Regions from separate parts of the Saccharopolyspora sp. NPDC000995 genome, predicted to be linked through region 1. Evidence: riboswitches for the same ligand, from Rfam matches in the RefSeq annotation. Region 1 holds a riboswitch; each other region holds the start of a gene.
The links. Region 1 has a riboswitch for S-adenosylmethionine ahead of thrC (threonine synthase). Riboswitches for the same ligand answer to the same signal wherever they lie in the genome.
Positions count from the first base shown of each region.

Region 2: another riboswitch for S-adenosylmethionine. It lies ahead of ACWDKQ_RS03145 (methionine ABC transporter ATP-binding protein); the one in region 1 lies ahead of thrC (threonine synthase).
Region 3: another riboswitch for S-adenosylmethionine. It lies ahead of ACWDKQ_RS06700 (aminotransferase class V-fold PLP-dependent enzyme); the one in region 1 lies ahead of thrC (threonine synthase).

Region 1 covers NZ_JBSFLZ010000123.1:210-5,584, forward strand. The annotation lists gene thrC (threonine synthase) at 1-1,106, opposite strand, end outside; SAM riboswitch class I at 1,119-1,251, opposite strand; gene holA (DNA polymerase III subunit delta) at 1,348-2,334, shown strand; gene rpsT (30S ribosomal protein S20) at 2,418-2,678, opposite strand; gene ACWDKQ_RS29095 (TSUP family transporter) at 2,884-3,546, shown strand; gene ACWDKQ_RS29100 (hypothetical protein) at 3,547-3,693, shown strand; gene ACWDKQ_RS29105 (EamA family transporter) at 3,994-4,857, shown strand; gene ACWDKQ_RS29110 (VOC family protein) at 4,903-5,283, shown strand; gene ACWDKQ_RS29115 (class I SAM-dependent methyltransferase) at 5,306-5,375, opposite strand, start outside.
Region 2 covers NZ_JBSFLZ010000004.1:98,892-104,266, forward strand. The annotation lists gene ACWDKQ_RS03130 (4-(cytidine 5'-diphospho)-2-C-methyl-D-erythritol kinase) at 1-209, opposite strand, end outside; gene ACWDKQ_RS03135 (MetQ/NlpA family ABC transporter substrate-binding protein) at 580-1,392, opposite strand; gene ACWDKQ_RS03140 (ABC transporter permease subunit) at 1,455-2,138, opposite strand; gene ACWDKQ_RS03145 (methionine ABC transporter ATP-binding protein) at 2,135-3,154, opposite strand; SAM riboswitch class I at 3,399-3,486, opposite strand; gene rsmA (16S rRNA (adenine(1518)-N(6)/adenine(1519)-N(6))-dimethyltransferase RsmA) at 3,663-4,532, opposite strand; gene ACWDKQ_RS03155 (transglycosylase family protein) at 4,661-5,375, opposite strand, start outside.
Region 3 covers NZ_JBSFLZ010000012.1:3,845-9,219, forward strand. The annotation lists gene ACWDKQ_RS06680 (NAD(P)(+) transhydrogenase (Re/Si-specific) subunit beta) at 1-517, shown strand, start outside; gene ACWDKQ_RS06685 (hypothetical protein) at 566-865, opposite strand; gene ACWDKQ_RS06690 (RluA family pseudouridine synthase) at 911-1,795, opposite strand; gene lspA (signal peptidase II) at 1,837-2,487, opposite strand; gene ACWDKQ_RS06700 (aminotransferase class V-fold PLP-dependent enzyme) at 2,714-4,051, opposite strand; SAM riboswitch class IV at 4,091-4,206, opposite strand; gene ileS (isoleucine--tRNA ligase) at 4,493-5,375, opposite strand, start outside.

The sequences.
Region 1 (5,375 bases):
GCCGTGGCCACGGTGACCCCGCCGGCCGTCTCGGCGAAGATGCCCTCGGTACGCGCCAGCAATCGGATACCCTCGCGGACCTCGTCGTCGCTGACGTCCTCGATGGCGCCGCCGGTCTTGCGCACGATGTCCAGCACGTACGGGCCGTCGGCGGGGGCGCCGATGGCCAGCGAACGGACGATGGTGTCCGGCCGCACCGGCTGGACCACGTCGTGGTCGTTCTTGTACGCCGTCGACACCGGGGAGCAGCCGGTTGCCTGCGCGCCGAAGATCCGCACCGGGCTCGGCTCCACCAGGCCGACCTGGCCGAGCTCGTTGAACCCCTTGTAGACCTTGGTTAGCTGCGAGCCGGAAGCGATCGGCACCACGATTTGCTCGGGGATGCGCCAGCCGAGCTGCTCGGCGACCTCGAAGGCCAGCGTCTTCGAACCCTCGGAGTAGTAGGGGCGCACGTTGACGTTGACGAATGCCCAGTCCTCGTGCTCCGCGGCGAGCTCGGTGGCCAGCCGGTTGACGTCGTCGTAGTTGCCGTCGACGGCCAGCAACGACCCGTCGTAGACCGCGCTCATCAGGATCTTGGCGCGCTCTAGCGTCTTGGGCACCAGCACCACCGAGTCCCAACCGGCGCGGGCTGCGGCGGCGGCCACCGCGTTGGCGAGGTTGCCAGTGGAGGGGCAGGCCAACACCTTGAAGCCGAACTCGCGGGCGGCGGCCAGCGCCACCGCGACGACGCGGTCCTTGAAGGAGTGGGTGGGGTTGCCAGTGTCGTCCTTGACCCAGATCCGCTTGACGCCCAACGCCTTCGCGAGCTTGTCGGCCCGGACCAGCCGGGTACAGCCCGGCTCGGTGTTCGGGTGCTCTTCGACGTTGGTGGGAACCGGGAGGAGCTGCTTGTAGCGCCAGATGGAGCGCGGGCCGGATTCGATGTCCTCGCGGCGGATCCTGCCGAAGTCGTAGGCGACCTCTAGGGGGGAGAAGTCCTCCAGCGAGACGAACTCGGGGGCCAACGGCTGCCGGTGGCCCTCTTCCTTGGACACCAGTTCGACGGCGTTGCCCAGGTCGAAGGTCTTCTTCGCAGTTGTCTGGGCATGGGCAGCAGCAGTCATCGCGAGGTCCTCTCCTCATCTGTCCCGCGGACGGGCCGGAATTAGCACCGCTTTCGTCAGAGACCTCGCGCGTGAAAACACGATTCGCTGACGAACGGTTGCCGGGGCTTCATCGGGCCGTTCCCTCTGCCCCTCTGGATGAGCTATTCGGTTGTGCCAGCAACGCTAGTGGACCGCGCCGGGGTCTGGCCAGCGCGATCCAGATGGCGGGAACGTCACGGGTGCGTGCGACGATGCGTGCATGAGCGCACCGGTCGTGGTCCCCGATTCGCTGCAGTTGGTTCTCGGTGACGAAGAACTGCTGGTGGAACGCGCGCTTTGGGCTGCTGTCGGAGCCGCCCGTGCGGCCGATCCGGAAGCCGAGCTGCGCCGCGTGAAGGTGAGCGAACTCACTCCTCCGGAGCTGGCCGAACTGCTGAGCCCATCGTTGTTCGCCGAGGGCAGGGTGCTGGCGGTGGAGTCTGCCCAGGACGCGGGCAAGGAGATCGCCGAGGCGCTGCTGATGCACGCCAAGCAGTCGGCAGACGGGGTCATGATCGTCGTCGTGCACAGCGGCGGCGGCCGCTCCAAGCACGCCAAGGAACTACCCAATGCGCTGCGCAAACTAGGCGCGCGGGTCACCGAGTGCAACAAGATCACCAAGCCCGCCGAGCGGGAGGCGTTCGTCCGCGACGAGGTGCGCCGGGCCGGCGGCAAGACCGATGCCGCCGGGGTGGCTGCGCTGATCGAAACGGTCGGTTCCGACTTGCGGGAGCTGTCGGCCGCTGCCACGCAGCTGGTCGCCGACACCGGCGGCAAGGTCGACGAGACGGCCGTCCGCCGCTACCACCGCGGGCGAGCCGAGGTGACCGGGTTCGCGGTTGCGGAGAAGGCGGTGACGGGTGACCGGGCGGCTGCCCTGGAGGCCTTGCGGTGGGCTGTGCAGCTGGGCGTCCCGCACGTGCTGATCGCCGACGCGCTCGCGGACTCGGTCCGCACCATCGGCCGCGTCGCCGCCGCGGGCGGTCGCAACGACCCGTTCCGGCTGGCAGGCGAGCTGGGAATGCCCGCGTGGAAGGTGAAGAAGGCGCTGGCGCAGTCCCGGGGCTGGAACGCTTCGAGCCTCGCGCAGGCGCTCCAGGCGGTCGCAGAGGTCAACGCTGGGGTCAAGGGCATGGCCGCCGACGCCACCTACGCCTTGGAACGCACCGTCCTGCGTCTCGTGGAGCTCCGCAACCAGCGTTCGTGATCGCACCAATCTCCACTGAAATCGCGAAAGGCCCCTTCCCCGCGGGGGCGGATTAAGGGGCCTTTCGAAGTTCAGGCCTCAGCTCAGAGCTGGTTGGCGCGCTGAGCCAGCGCGGACTTCTTGTTCGCGGCCTGGTTCTTGTGGATGACGCCCTTGCTGGCGGCCTTGTCCAGCGCGCGGCTGGCGGCCTGCTGCAGCTCGATGGCCTTGTCCTTCTCGCCAGCGTCAGCGGCCTCGCGGAACTTTCGGATGGCGGTTTTGACCGCAGACTTCACGGCCTTGTTGCGCTGCCGGCTCTGCTCGTTGGTCTTGATCCGCTTCATCTGGGACTTGATGTTGGCCACTGTGGCGCCTCTTCCTCGTCTGTCGAATCGATCGTGTCGCGCTGTTGTCGGCGCTGCGCTCAGGCAGGTTTCCTCCACGGCGGAATGCCGCACGGCACGGTCGTCCATGCTAACAGCGCCCACCTGCGCAGATTTCGGGCGGGCGGTGCCGGGGCTATCACATCGGGTTCCGATCCGGCGTTTCCGAACCATAGGGTCAAGCCTCGTGCTCGATGCGTTGAACTGGCCCGCATTTGCCGATCTGTCCCTCGTCGGACTGGCGTTCCTCAGCGGCGCCGCGTTCCTGGCCTGGACTGTCGACGCGATCGTCGGCGGCGGTGGCCTGATCCAGCTGCCCGCGATGCTGCGGCTCCTGCCCGGCGGCGAGGTGATCTACTCGCTGGCCACCAACAAGGTGGCGGCGATCGCCGGGACCGCCGCGGCCGCCCGCGCACTTACGCGAAGCGAACCTCGATCGATTGGCCGACCGCGTTGTCGATGGCGATCGTCGCCCTGCTCGGATCGCTGGGCGGCGCGGTACTGGCCGGTGCTCTTTGCCTTGCAGGTACTCAACGTCGTCGTGCTGGTCGCGTTGGGTCTCGTCGGGGTTCACACCTGGCGCAAACCCGAGTTGGGTCCGGCCGACGTGCCGGGTTTCCAGCGGCGCACACAGCTGCTGGTGATGCTCGCCGGTGGCGCCGTGATCGGTTTCTACGACGGCATCACGGGCCACGGGACCGGCTCGTTCCTGGTGTTCCTGCTCGTCGGCCTGGTCGGTTTCGCGTTCGTCACGGCTACGGCGACAGCGAAGGTCGTCAACGTAGCGACGAACATCGGCGCGCTGGTGTTCTTCATCCCGGCCGGCAAGGTCCTGTGGGGATTGGCGTAGGTGAAGGCCGCGAGCAACATGGCGGGCAGCGTCGTGGACGCGATGATCGCCGCGAGGTGCGGCTCCGGTTTCGTCCGACGGGTGTTGCTGACGGTGGTGGTTGGGCTCGTCGTCAGCCTCGGTTGGAAACTCGCCGCAGGCGTCTAGAGTTTGGTCGCACACGAGCGGAGATTCCCGGAGCCCTGGCGTTCCGCTACCCGCACCGCAGCTCGGGGCGAGGCCGGGAACAGTCCCTCCAGATCCGCGATTCGCGCACGGAGTAACATCAACATTCGGTTGTGCCTAGGGTTCCGCTCCCGCTCCGTCGCAGATCGTCACAACCAGGGGCGTGGGGGACTGGTCCGAGCGGCACCGGCGATCGCGGAAGGCGCGTGATCGCACATCTGACGGGACAAAAGCCTGGAGGAACCCGGATGTCGCGCGCCGGCGCGGGACGGAGAGGGTTCGATGGGGCTGGCAGCCGTTCTTCTCGTCGTCGCCGCTGCGTTCGCACACGCGGCGTGGAACTTCTTCGCGAAGCGCGCCGGGGCGGCCGGGGCGGGGTTCGTGTGGCTGACCGCGACGTGCAGTGCGGTGCTGTACCTGCCGGTGATGGCCGCATCGCTGATCTGGACCGGGCTGCCGCCGCTGGGCGACTGGCTGTTGGGCGTGCTGGCGAGCGCGGTCGTGCACCTGGCGTACTTCCTGCTGCTGCAACGCGGTTACGCGGTCGGCGATATGTCAGTGGTGTATCCGCTGGCCCGTGGCACCGGCCCGATGCTGGCGATGCTCGTCGCGGTGCTGCTGCTGGGCGAACGCCCGGGCTGGCTCGGGATTCTGGGTGGTCTGCTGGTGGTCGTCGGGGTGTTCGTGATCGGACTCTCCGAGGGGGTGCCGCGCTCCGGCGCAAGCCTTGCCGGTGTCGGTTTCGGCCTGGCGACAGGTGCGCTGATCGCGACCTACACGGTTTGGGACGCGCACGCCGTGACGCGGCTGGCGTTGTCGCCGCTGGCGTACGACTGGGCTAACAACCTCACCCGCTCGATGCTGCTCGCGCCCTACGCGGTGAGCCGCCGAGCCCGGGTCGCGGAGGCCTGGAAATCGCACCGCCGCGAAATCCTGGCAGTGGCCCTGCTGTCACCGCTGGCCTACATCCTCGTCCTGTTCGCAATGCAGCTCGCCCCGGTGAGCCTGGTCGCCCCGGCCCGTGAGCTAAGCATCGTCCTGGCGGGCCTCCTGGCCTGGCGACTCCTGGGCGAACCGCAGCCAATTCGCCGATTGACGGGTGCGGTGGTGGTCCTCGCCGGAGTAGTCCTCCTCGGCATCGCCTGACCGCGCCGCCCGGCGGCTGGTTGTGGGCGCGGGTAGAAACGGGGCATGGAGATCTTGAACAGCCGGTTGATCCTCCGGCCGCGGGATTGGGAGCGGTCGTTGCGGTTCTACCGGGACGTGCTCGGGTTGGCCATCGCGCGTGAGTTCCCCGGCGGCACGGTTTTCTTCCTGGGCCAGGGTTTTCTGGAGATCTCCGGCCGGGGCGGGCCGGGGCCGAGTCCGGACCAGGTGCTCTGGCTGCAGGTGCGCGATGTGCGGGCGGAGTTCGAACGGCTGCGGCATCGCGGAGTGACGGTGCTCGCCGAACCCGAGCGGCAGCCGTGGGGGCTCGACGAGGGCTGGGTGGCGGACCCCGACGGCATGCGCATCGTGCTGGTCGAAATCCCCGCCGACCATCCGATCCGGGTCGACATCCGCAAGCCCTGATGCGGTCGTGAGGTGCGCCGGACTACGACGGCTTGATGGCTCGGGTTTGGGCCTGGGTGGTGCCGCGATCCGGTTTCCAGGCCCACGTCTGC
Region 2 (5,375 bases), on a different contig from region 1:
TTGCTGGGCCCGGTGGGCACCGAATCCGCGCCCTCGCCGTGCACGTCGATGCCCGGTTCCTCGGCGACGAGCACGGTGACCTCGTCGGTCATCGACAGCGCCTGGAAGACGGTGACCAGCTCGTGGTAGCCGTCCGGGCGCGGGTCACCGACCGACAGGTGCAGGTTCACCTTGGCCGGGACGCGAACGGTGATGGGGGTAGGAACCACGGAGAGCACTCTTAGAGCGTACGTGTCCGCGAAAGCCCACCGCTTGCTTCCCTGCACCTTGAGATCCTTTCCGGCTGACCTTTCTCGGCGGTGCGGGTCGCGGTCCCCTGCGGGAATTACGGTCGCCACGTGGACTCCGCCGATCCCCGACTTGCGTATCACCATGACGCAGCGCTGGGGCTGTCCTCGCCAGGCGAGGTCTGAGAACCCTCGGCGGTGCAAGTTGCGAGGTTGGGCTAAGCGCCGATTCAAAGAAAAACCCCGAAACCGGGCTCCAAGACAGCACACAAACGAGGTAGGGGCACCCTTGGGCGGCTAAACCATCGGCTAAACCACTCAAGGGTGCCCCTCACCTCCGAGGGAACTCCGGTCAGGACGCCGGGATGACGGCGACGCCGCCGTACTTCTGGTTGATGAAGTCCTTGACCTGCTGGGAACGCAGCAGCTCGGCGAGCTTCAGGATCCGCGGGTCCTTGGCCAGGGCCGGGGTGGTCACCAGGCCGTTGGCGTACGGGTTGTTCGCCGGGCTCTCCACTGCGATCGGGTTCTGCAGGTTCGCCTTGATCGCGTAGTTGCCGTTGACAACTGCGGCGGCGGCGTCATCGACCGAGCGCGGCAGCTGGTCCGGCGACAGGTCCTTGAGCTGGATTTTCTTGGGGTTCTCGGCGATCGCCGACTCCAGCCGGGTGCCCACCGCTGCCTCCGGCTTGAGCCCCAGCAGGCCACCCTGCTCCAGCAGCTTCAGCCCGCGGAACTGGTTCGCCGGGTCGTTGGAGAGCGTGACCGTCGCGCCGTTCGGGATCTCCTGCAGCGACTTGAACTGCTTGGAGTACACCGCCAGCGGCTCCAGGTGCACCGCCTGGATCCAGACGAAGTCGCCACCGCGCTGCTTGGTGTACTCATCCAGGTAGGGCTGGTGCTGGAAGTAGTTCGCGTCCAGCTCACCGTGCGCGACGGCTTCGTTCGGCCGGTTGTAGTCGTCGAACTTCGTGATCTCGATGCCGATCCCGGCCTGCTGCGCCAAGTTGTCCTTGACGTACTGCAGGATCTCGCCGTGCGGGGTCGGGCTGACCGCGATCCGCAGCGGGGCGTTCGGGTCCTCGGCGGCCGAGCTGCCGCCGCTCCCGCACGCGGCCAGCGCCAGGCCGGCCACGGCCACCAGGGCAGCAAAACGCAAACGCATCAGGGTTTGTCCTTTCTGGACAGAGTGGGAAGGTCCCCAGGCAAGGGGTGGCTCCGGGGGTGTCAGCTGGTAGCGGTTCGCCGCCGGTCGACCAGCTTCGCGGTGCGGTCGGTGATCAGCTGCATCGCGAAGGCCAGCACGCCGAGCACGACGACGGATGCCCACAGGATCCGGTCGTCGTAGCCCTGGTAGCCGTCCTGGATCGCGGTCGTGCCCAGCCCGCCGCCGCCGATCGCACCGGCCATCGCGGCGTAGCCGATCAGCGCCACCGCGGTGACGCCGACCGCGCCGACCAGCGCGGCCCGCGCCTCGCCGAGCAGCACCGTCCACACGATCCGCAGCCGGCTCGATCCAGTCGTGATCGCGGCCTCGACCACGGTGAAGCTGACCTCGCGCAACGCGTTCTGCGTCAACCGCGCGAAGAACGGGACGGCGCCGATGGTCAGCGGGACGATCACCGCGGAGCTGCCGATCGACGTGCCGATCAGCAGCCGGGTGAACGACGCCAGGACTACCAGCAGCACGACGAACGGCACGGACCGCACCACGTCGACGACCACGCCGAGCACCCGGTACAGCACGGGTTTCGGGCTCAGGCCGACCGGCGAGGTCAGATGCAGAAGCACGCCGAGCGGCAGCCCTCCCAGCACTGCCAGCAGGGTTGACACCAACACCATGTAGAGCGTGTCGACCGTCGCTTCACCAAGTAGTCCAAGGACCTCCGACCAGGGGGTCACATCACTCACGCAGCAGCTCCGTCAACGCAAACCGGGGCACGTCGCACATGCGCGTCCCGATCGACCATCCACTTCAGGGCCGACTCGGCGCGCTCGCCGCTCAGGCCGACCTTGAACTTCGCTACCGGCGTGTCCCCCAGCCGGGTCAGCCCCCCGCCCAGGATCGCGAGGTCGACCCCGAACCTGCTGGCGGCCTCCGGCAGCAGCGCGCCGACCGCGGCGAAGCCGACCAGCACGACCTCGGCGACGACGTCGTGCCGACCGCCGGCTGGCTTGAACGACTCGGCCTGGTCGGTGTCCGGCAGCAGCGTGGTGCCCACCCGGCTGCCGGGCTCGGCGACCAGGTCGAGGACCTTGCCGTGCTCGACCACCCGGCCGTTCTCCAGCACCGCGACATCGTCGGCGATCTTGCGCACCACGGCCATGTCGTGGGTGACCACGAGCACGGTGACACCCAGTTCAGCGCGGGCGCGGTCCAGCACGGTGAGCACCGAGTCGGTGGTGCCCGGGTCGAGCGCCGAGGTCGGCTCGTCGGCCAGCAGCACCGAAGGCTTGGCGGCCAGCGCACGCGCCACCGCGATGCGCTGGCGCTGCCCGCCGGAGAGCTGGTCGGGGTAGACCGAGGCCTTGTCGGTCAGGCCCACGAGGTCCAGCAGCTCGCCGACGCGGGTGCGCCGCTGCGGGCCGCTGATACCGGCCGCTTCCAGCGGCAACGCGACGTTGCCCGCGGCAGTGCGCTGGCGCAGCAGCGAATCTCCTTGCGGCACAACGCCGATCTGTCGGCGCGCGGCGCGAAGGGACTTGCCGCCGAGGGAAACCAGGTCGGTGCCGTCGACGCGGATGGCACCGCTGTCCGGCTTCTCCAGCAGCGCGATGCACCGGGCCAGGGTGGACTTGCCGGCCCCGCTCGGACCGACCACACCGCACACCGCGCCGGCCGAAACCTCCATCGTCACGCCGTCGAGGGCGCGGACGGTTCCGTTGTTGTACTGGAAGGACTTGGTCAGGTTCTCGACTGTGATCACGATCGGCTCCACATCAGCTCGCGACGGCCGCGCACGCGAAAGGGCGACAGGCCAAGGAACTTCGGAAAGAGAGGAAGAGCTGGGTCACATCTCGCGACGACAGGCGGTGGTGGTGCGACGCCCATGGTCGATGACGCGACGCTGCGTCAGCAGCCTCCGGATGTGGTTTCGCCGGGATCGGGCCAGCTGGGCTCGGGTTTGACCCGCAGGCGGGCCGGCTGGCAGTGCGTTGGACTCCACAACAACTCCATCGGTCCTGGCGTTAGCACCTGCCCACCGGGTGGTTGCTGCGGCTTCGCGGAGCCAGGTCTCTCGGCCGCTCGGGATGGATTTCCCGAATAGTAGACCCCACTGGCGGATTCCAGCGCAAGTTGATAGTCGTCACTTTCCGAAATCGTTTGCCAAATCACACACCCGGACGAAGGGGAATTTTCCCGGCACGCCAGGTGTTGTCGGTGACTCCGGGTAGCGGATCGGTCTCGGATGGGCAAGGGGCCTGACGGGTGGTTCAGCGACCACTTTCGGTAGCCGCAGCCTCTGCGATGCGCGCGAAATCGCCGATCTCCAACTGCTCACCGCGAACCGCCGGATCCACCCCAGCGGCCCGGAGAACCTCCTCCGCCCGAGCCGCGGATCCGGCCCAGCCGGACAGCGCGGCGCGCAACGTCTTGCGTCGCTGGGCGAACGCCGCGTTCACCACGCGGAAGACGTCCTGGCGCGGCGCGGTCGACGGCGGCTCGATGCGCTGGAACGACACCAAGCCGGAGTCCACATTGGGCACCGGCCAGAACACCTTGCGCGGCACCGGGCCCGCGCGGCGCACGTCGGCGAACCACGCAGCCTTGGCGCTCGGCACGCCGTAGACGCGGCCGCCCGGCTTGGCGGCCATCCGGTCGGCGACCTCGGACTGCACCATGACAAGACCATGCGCCAGGCTCGGCAACTCGGCCAGCAGGTGCAGCACCACCGGCACGGCGACGTTGTACGGGAGGTTCGCGACGAGCGCGGTCGGCGGCGCCGGGAAGTCCTCGGCGCGGACCCGCAAGGCGTCGGCCTCGATCACGGTGAGCCGATCGGCCAGCGCCGGGGCGAACTCGGCGGCGGTGCGCGGTAGCCGCGCCGCGAGCACCGGATCGATCTCGACCGCCGTTACGGCGCCCGCAGCGGGCAGCAGGGCGAGGGTCAGCGAGCCAAGGCCGGGGCCGACCTCCAGCACGACGTCGGCGGCGGAGACCGACGCGGCGGCCACGATCCGGCGCACGGTGTTCGGGTCGTGCACGAAGTTCTGGCCGAGCTTCTTAGTCGGTCGGATGTCGAGTTCCTCGGCCAGCCGTCGCACATCGGCCGGGCCGAGCAGCGTCGCCTGCTGGTCGTCCACACCGAAAAACTACCCGCGCCCGAACTCACCACCCCGACCAGGTGACGAGCGAGGGGCACCCGTGGCGTCCGAACTGGTCCGCGGGTACCCCTCACCTGACGATATGGCCTGATACCCGGAAGGTCAGCTCACAGGCCGAGCTTCGAGGAGCAACCCGGCCAGGCGCCGTAGCCGCCGCCCCGCGCCGCGCGGATCTTCTCCGCCACCGCGATCTGCTGCTCGCGGCTGGCCTGGTGCGGGTACGGCGCGTACTGGTCGCCGCCGTAGGCATCCCAGGTCGACTTGTTGAACTGCAGGCCGCCGTAGTAGCCGTTGCCGGTGTTGGCCGCCCAGTTCCCGGTGGCCTCGCACTGCGCCAGCTTGTCCCAGACCCCGGAGGTCGGGGGCTGCTTGCCGCCGATCCGCACGACCTTGGGCTGGGCTTCCTTGGTGATCTTCTCGCCGACGGATTCCCGGCCGGTCTCCTCGCCGTTGCGGGTGGTTACCCGGGTGAACACGATCTTTTCGCCGGGCACGCCGGGGAACTCGACCCGCTCCTCGCCCTTGAACATCGTGTTGTCGACGATCTCCTGCACCGGAGGCTGGACCGGCAAGGTCACGTTGATCACCGTGCTGCCGGTGCGGTCGATGCGCACCTCGGCGCCGCTGGCGAGTCGCTGGTCGCCGCCGGGGGTGATCGCGTCCTCGGGGCCGAGTTCGAGCTTCTGCTCCCGGACCAGCTCGTCGATGTCGACGGCGGTGGTGGTCAGCTGCCGCGGCTCGTTCGCCCCGTCGATGATGGTGATGTTCTTGCTGGTCTTGACGACCAGGTCCATGCCCTGCTCGGGCACGGCCATGGTGCGG
Region 3 (5,375 bases), on a different contig from region 1:
CAGCGCGGCGGACGTGGCGGTCCAGCTCGCCTACGCGGGTCAGGTGATCGTGGTGCCCGGCTACGGCATGGCGGTCGCGCAGGCCCAGCACGCCGTGCAGGACATGGCGAAGTTGTTGGCGGACAAGGGGGTCGTCGTCGACTACGCGATCCACCCGGTCGCGGGCCGGATGCCTGGCCACATGAACGTGCTGCTCGCCGAAGCGGACGTGCCCTACGAGCAACTCAAGGAGATGGACGAGATCAACGACGAGTTCGCCCGCACCGACATCGCGCTGGTGATCGGTGCCAACGACGTCACCAACCCGGCGGCCCGAACCGACCCGAACTCGCCGATCTACGGCATGCCGATCCTCAACGTCGACCAGGCGAAGGCGGTCATCGTCCTGAAGCGCTCGATGCGAGCGGGCTTCGCGGGAGTGGACAACCCGCTCTACACCGACCAGAAGACCGCGATGCTCTTCGGCGACGCGAAGTCCTCGGTCCGAGAAGTGGTCGAAGAACTCAAAGCGCTGTAGGCGGTCGCAGCATTGAGCCACTTGTGCTGCTACGGCTGCTCAGAAGGCTCACGCGCCCTTGTCCCGGCGGAAGAAGTTCAGCGGGTTGTTGCGCTTGGGGCGTTCCGGCTTGTTGCGGCTGCGGTACTCCAGCTTCGGCCAGTCCCCCGCGTCGCCCCGCGAACCCTCCGGTTCCGGGGCGCCGAACACCGACGGCGGCGCCGTGCCGATGTCGTCTGCGCTGATGACGTCGCCGAGGCTGGTGAAACCGCTCGGCGGGGTCTCCGCGTCGGCTCCCGGGTCGACCACCGGGATGCCCGTGGGCGGAGTCGGCTCGTCCGCCCCCTCGAACGATCTCGACTGTGCCATCAAGCCCCCTTGCTCGTAACAGGCTTGTCCGACACCGTACCCTGCTCAACCGTCCTGGTCGCGGAGCTCCTCCAGCGCGTGCCGGAGATCGGCGGGGTACTGGCTCTCGAAGGTTGCCCAGCCACCGGAGGGATGCTCGAATGAGAGGCTGCGCGCGTGCAACCACTGCCTGGTGATGGCCAGCCGCCGGGCCAGCACCGGGTCCGCGCCGTAGGTCAGGTCGCCGACGCAGGGGTGCTTGATCGCCGCGAAGTGCACCCGAATCTGGTGCGTGCGCCCGGTTTCGAGCTTCACGTCCACCAGCGATGCCGCGCGGAAGGCCTCCACCGTCTCGTAGTGGGTGATGCTGGGCTTTCCGCCGGTGACGACCGCGAACTTGTAGTCGTGGCGCGGATGCCGGTCGATCGGCGCGTCGATGGTGCCGCGGCTCGGGTCCGGGTGTCCCTGCACCACGGCGTGGTACCGCTTGTCGACGGTGCGTTCCTTGAAGGCGCGCTTGAGCACCGAGTACGCGTGCTCGCTCTTGGCGACGACCATGACACCGGTGGTGCCCGCGTCCAGCCGGTGCACGACGCCCTGCCGCTCGGCGGCCCCGGAAGTCGCGATACGCACGCCCGCCGCAGCGAGCCCGCCGACCACCGTCGGTCCTTCCCAGCCGGGGCTCGGGTGCACCGCGACGCCGATCGGCTTGTCCACCACAACGATGTCGTCGTCCTGGTGCAGGATCCGCAGCCCGTCTACCGGCACCGCGACGACCTGCAGCGGCTGTTGCGCCGGCGGAAGCGTCACCTCCAGCCACGCCCCGGCGGCCAACCGGTCCGACTTGCCGGCCGGGTTGCCGTCGACGAGCACGTCACCGGATTCCGCCAGCGAGGCGACGGCGCTGCGGGAAAGGCCCAGCAGCTTCGAGAGGCCCGCGTCCACCCGCATGCCGTCCAGCCCCTCGGGAACCGGCAGCGTTCGGAGGTCGCTCACGACCCCGAAGCCTTCTTCTTGCGGTGCACCGTGCCGTCGTAGTCGCGGCCCAGCAGCGACATCAGCACGACCAGGATGCCGCCGCAGACGATGCACGAGTCGGCGACGTTGAACACCGGCCACACCGTGCCACCCGGCGCGAACACCGACAGGAAGTCCACCACGTGCCCCTGCAACGGGCCCGGGGCGCGGAAGATCCGGTCGACCAGGTTGCCGCAGGCCCCGCCGAGCACCAGGCCGAGGCCCACCGCCCAACCCGGCGAGCGCAGCTTCGGCGCCAGCCAGATGATCACCCCGACGACGGCGATCGCGAGCAGCGCGAGCAGCCACGTCATGCCGGTGGCCAGCGAGAACGCGGCACCGGGGTTGCGGAGCACGTCGAGGTAGAGCAGACCGCCGAGCAGCTTGACCGGCGGGTTGCCCTCCAAGTTCGCCACGACGGCGACCTTGGTGAGGATGTCGACGCCCAAGGCCACCACGGCGACCCCGCCCAACAACCCGAGCAGCTTCCCGGACCCGCGCTTGGGCGACTCCTCCGCCGCCCCGGTCTGCGTCTCGGACGCCTGTTCTGCGGCAGTCGGTTCGGTGCCCGCCTGCTCTGCTGAGGACTCCCTCGGGGAGGACTGCTCGGTGCTCACGACCACCATTGTCCCTGAACCCGCCCGCACCCGGTTCGGCAGGACCACTCCCCGCGATGCGCCCTTGAACACGTTGGGCCTAAGGCCCCGCGGCGGTGCAAGTCGCGAGTGTGGGCTAAGCGCTTCGGCGCTTCAAGACAAAGAACAGGACCCGTGAGTGTTTTCGGGTGCTATGTCGCCGTGCCAAGACGCCGCAATTCACTTACGGGCCGTGACCAGGCGTGGCGGAGCCCCGTCAGTCGAGGAAGGCGGGCGCGGGGCGCGGGTCGTTGACTGGCACCCAGCGGCCGTCGACCTGCTCGTAGCGCCAAGTCGGGCCTTCGGCCACCAGCCTCCGCAGCGCGTTCACGAGGCGGTCGACGTGCTCTGCTGTGCTGCCCAGCCCGACGCTGACGCGGACCGCGCGCTCGGTGTCCGAGCCCGCCCGCGAGAGCAGCCGCCGCGTGGCCACGTGCGCGCAGAACAAGCCGTCGCGGACGCCGATGCCGTGCTCCGCGGAAAGCGCCGTGGCCAGCAGGCCCGGGTCCTGACCGTCGACGGTGAAGCTCACCACACCGACCCGGTCGTGATCGGCGTCGAACAGGCGGAGTTCGCGCAGCCCCGGCACGCCGCGAAGCCCGGCTCGCAGCCGGTGCAGCAGCGCTTCCTCGTGCTCGATGACGTCCGTCCAGTTCGCCGCGAGCGTCGCGCAGGCCTTGGCCAAGGCGTGCACGCCGACGGTGTTCGGCGAGCCCGCCTCATGCCGCTCCGGCCCCGTCGCCCAGCTCACCGACCGCTCCTGCACCAAACGGGTCGCGCCGCCACCCGCGAGGTACGGCTCGGCGGCGTTGAGCCAGTCCGCGCGGCCGATCAGCGCGCCCGCACCGAACGGCGCGTAGAGCTTGTGCCCCGAGATCGCCACGTAGTCGATGTCGAGCTCGCGAATCCGGACCGGCCGGTGCGGTGCGAGCTGCGCGGCGTCGAGAACCGTGCGAGCACCGCGGCGGCGAGCCACCCGCGCCAGCTCCGCGACGGGCCACAGCTCCCCGGTGACGTTGGAGGCACCCGTGATCACCGCGAGCCGCGGTCCCTCCGGGCAGTCGGCCAGCGCGGCATCGAGCGCGGCGGTGGCGTCCGCCGGCGTCTCCGGCGCGGGCAGGCGGCGCACCCGCGGGCCGGTCCAGGGCAGCAGCGCGGCGTGGTGCTCGGTATCGAAGACCACGACGGACGTGCCGCGCGGCAGCGTGCGTCCCAGCAGGTTCAGGGCGTCGGTGGTGTTGCGGGTGAAGATCACCGAGTCGGTGTGGCGGGCGCCGACGAAGTTCCGCAGCTCGTCGCGCGCTCCCTCGTAGACCCGGGTGCACACCTGGGAGGCGAACCCCGCGCCGCGGTGCACGCTCGCGTACCAGGGCAGCAGCTCGTTGACCGCCGACTGCACGGACTCCAGGCACGGCGCGCTGGCCGCATGATCGAGATTCGCATATCCGATGCGTTGGCCGTTGACCAGCGGGACCTGCAGCGCGGCGCCGACCACGGCGGGAATCCGGTAGTCCAAATGGGACTGCACCGGGATTTCGATGACGGCAGACGACACGACGGCCTCCTCGGGGGCCTCATCGGACCCGCCCAGAGGGGTCCGCGCTTGCCGGATCGCCCTGCACGACCGGCCAGGTCTTCACCCGGGGCACCCCACCGCGGTTGGAGGGTTGCCGGCCAGCAAGCCGGGGCTTGACGCTGGCGCTCATGACCTTCGGTCCAGCACTCTAGGAAACCGCGCGCACCGCGGGCAACACCATTCCCGAACTGTGGGAGCGGTCTCCGTCACACGGCGCCGACGCGGCGATCTCGACACCCGCACGGCGGTCACAACTGCACGCCCTGACACCAGGGCGACACTTGGAACGCCGGGGTGTCGATGTGCAGCGAACGACCTGTTCGCCTCAGTGGACGGCGCGAACGGACCGTCCACATCAACAACCACCAAGACACCCGGGTGACACCGCCCTCGTCGCCGGTGCCACCCGGGACGGCCACGTCAGACCCTGGTGACGGCGATCTTGATCTCGGTGCCTTCACCGACGCTGCCGGTGAAGCCGTCCGCTACATCGCCGGATTCGATGTCGTTCGCCAGGGTTTCGCCCGCGATGAAGTCGCGGTGCGACTCGACGGCCGCCAGGACCTCGGCAGGGGCCGAAATCGCCACCGTGATCCGGTCGGAGACCTGGAAGTCCGCCTCCTTGCGGGCCTGCTGGACGACCCGGACCACGTCGCGGGCCAAGCCTTCGAGCGCCAGCTCCGGGGTCACCTCGGTGTCCAGCACCACCAGCCCCTTGCCGCCGGGCAGCGGCGAGGCCGCGCCGGGATCGGTGGAGACCAGGCGCTCCTCGAACTCGCCGTCCTGCAATTCGATGCCCGCCGCGACCACGGTGCCGCCGGTGCGCTGCCACTCGCCGGACTTCACCGCCTTGATCACCTTCTGCACGTCGCGACCCAGCCGCGGACCGGCGGCCCGCGCGTTCACCGCGATCTCGAAGCGACCGTGCGCGGCGACGTCGGTGCTCAGCTCGAGTGCCTTGACGTTGACCTCGTCGCGGATCAGGTCCGCGAACGGCCGCAGCGCCTCCGCGTCCGGGGTGGCGACCACGAGCTTGGCCAGCGGCAAACGCACCCTCAGCTTGTTGGATTTGCGCAACGCCGACGCGGCCGAGCACACCTGGCGCACCTCGTCCATCGCGGTTACCAGCGCGGCGTCCGCGGGCAACTCGTTGACCAGGGGCCAGTCCGCCAGGTGCACGGAGCGGCCTCCGGTCAGCCCGCGCCAGACCGCCTCGGCGGTCAGCGGCAGCATCGGCGCCACCACCCGGCAGGTCACCTCCAGCACGGTGTGCAGCGTGTTGATGGCATCCCGGTCACCGGCC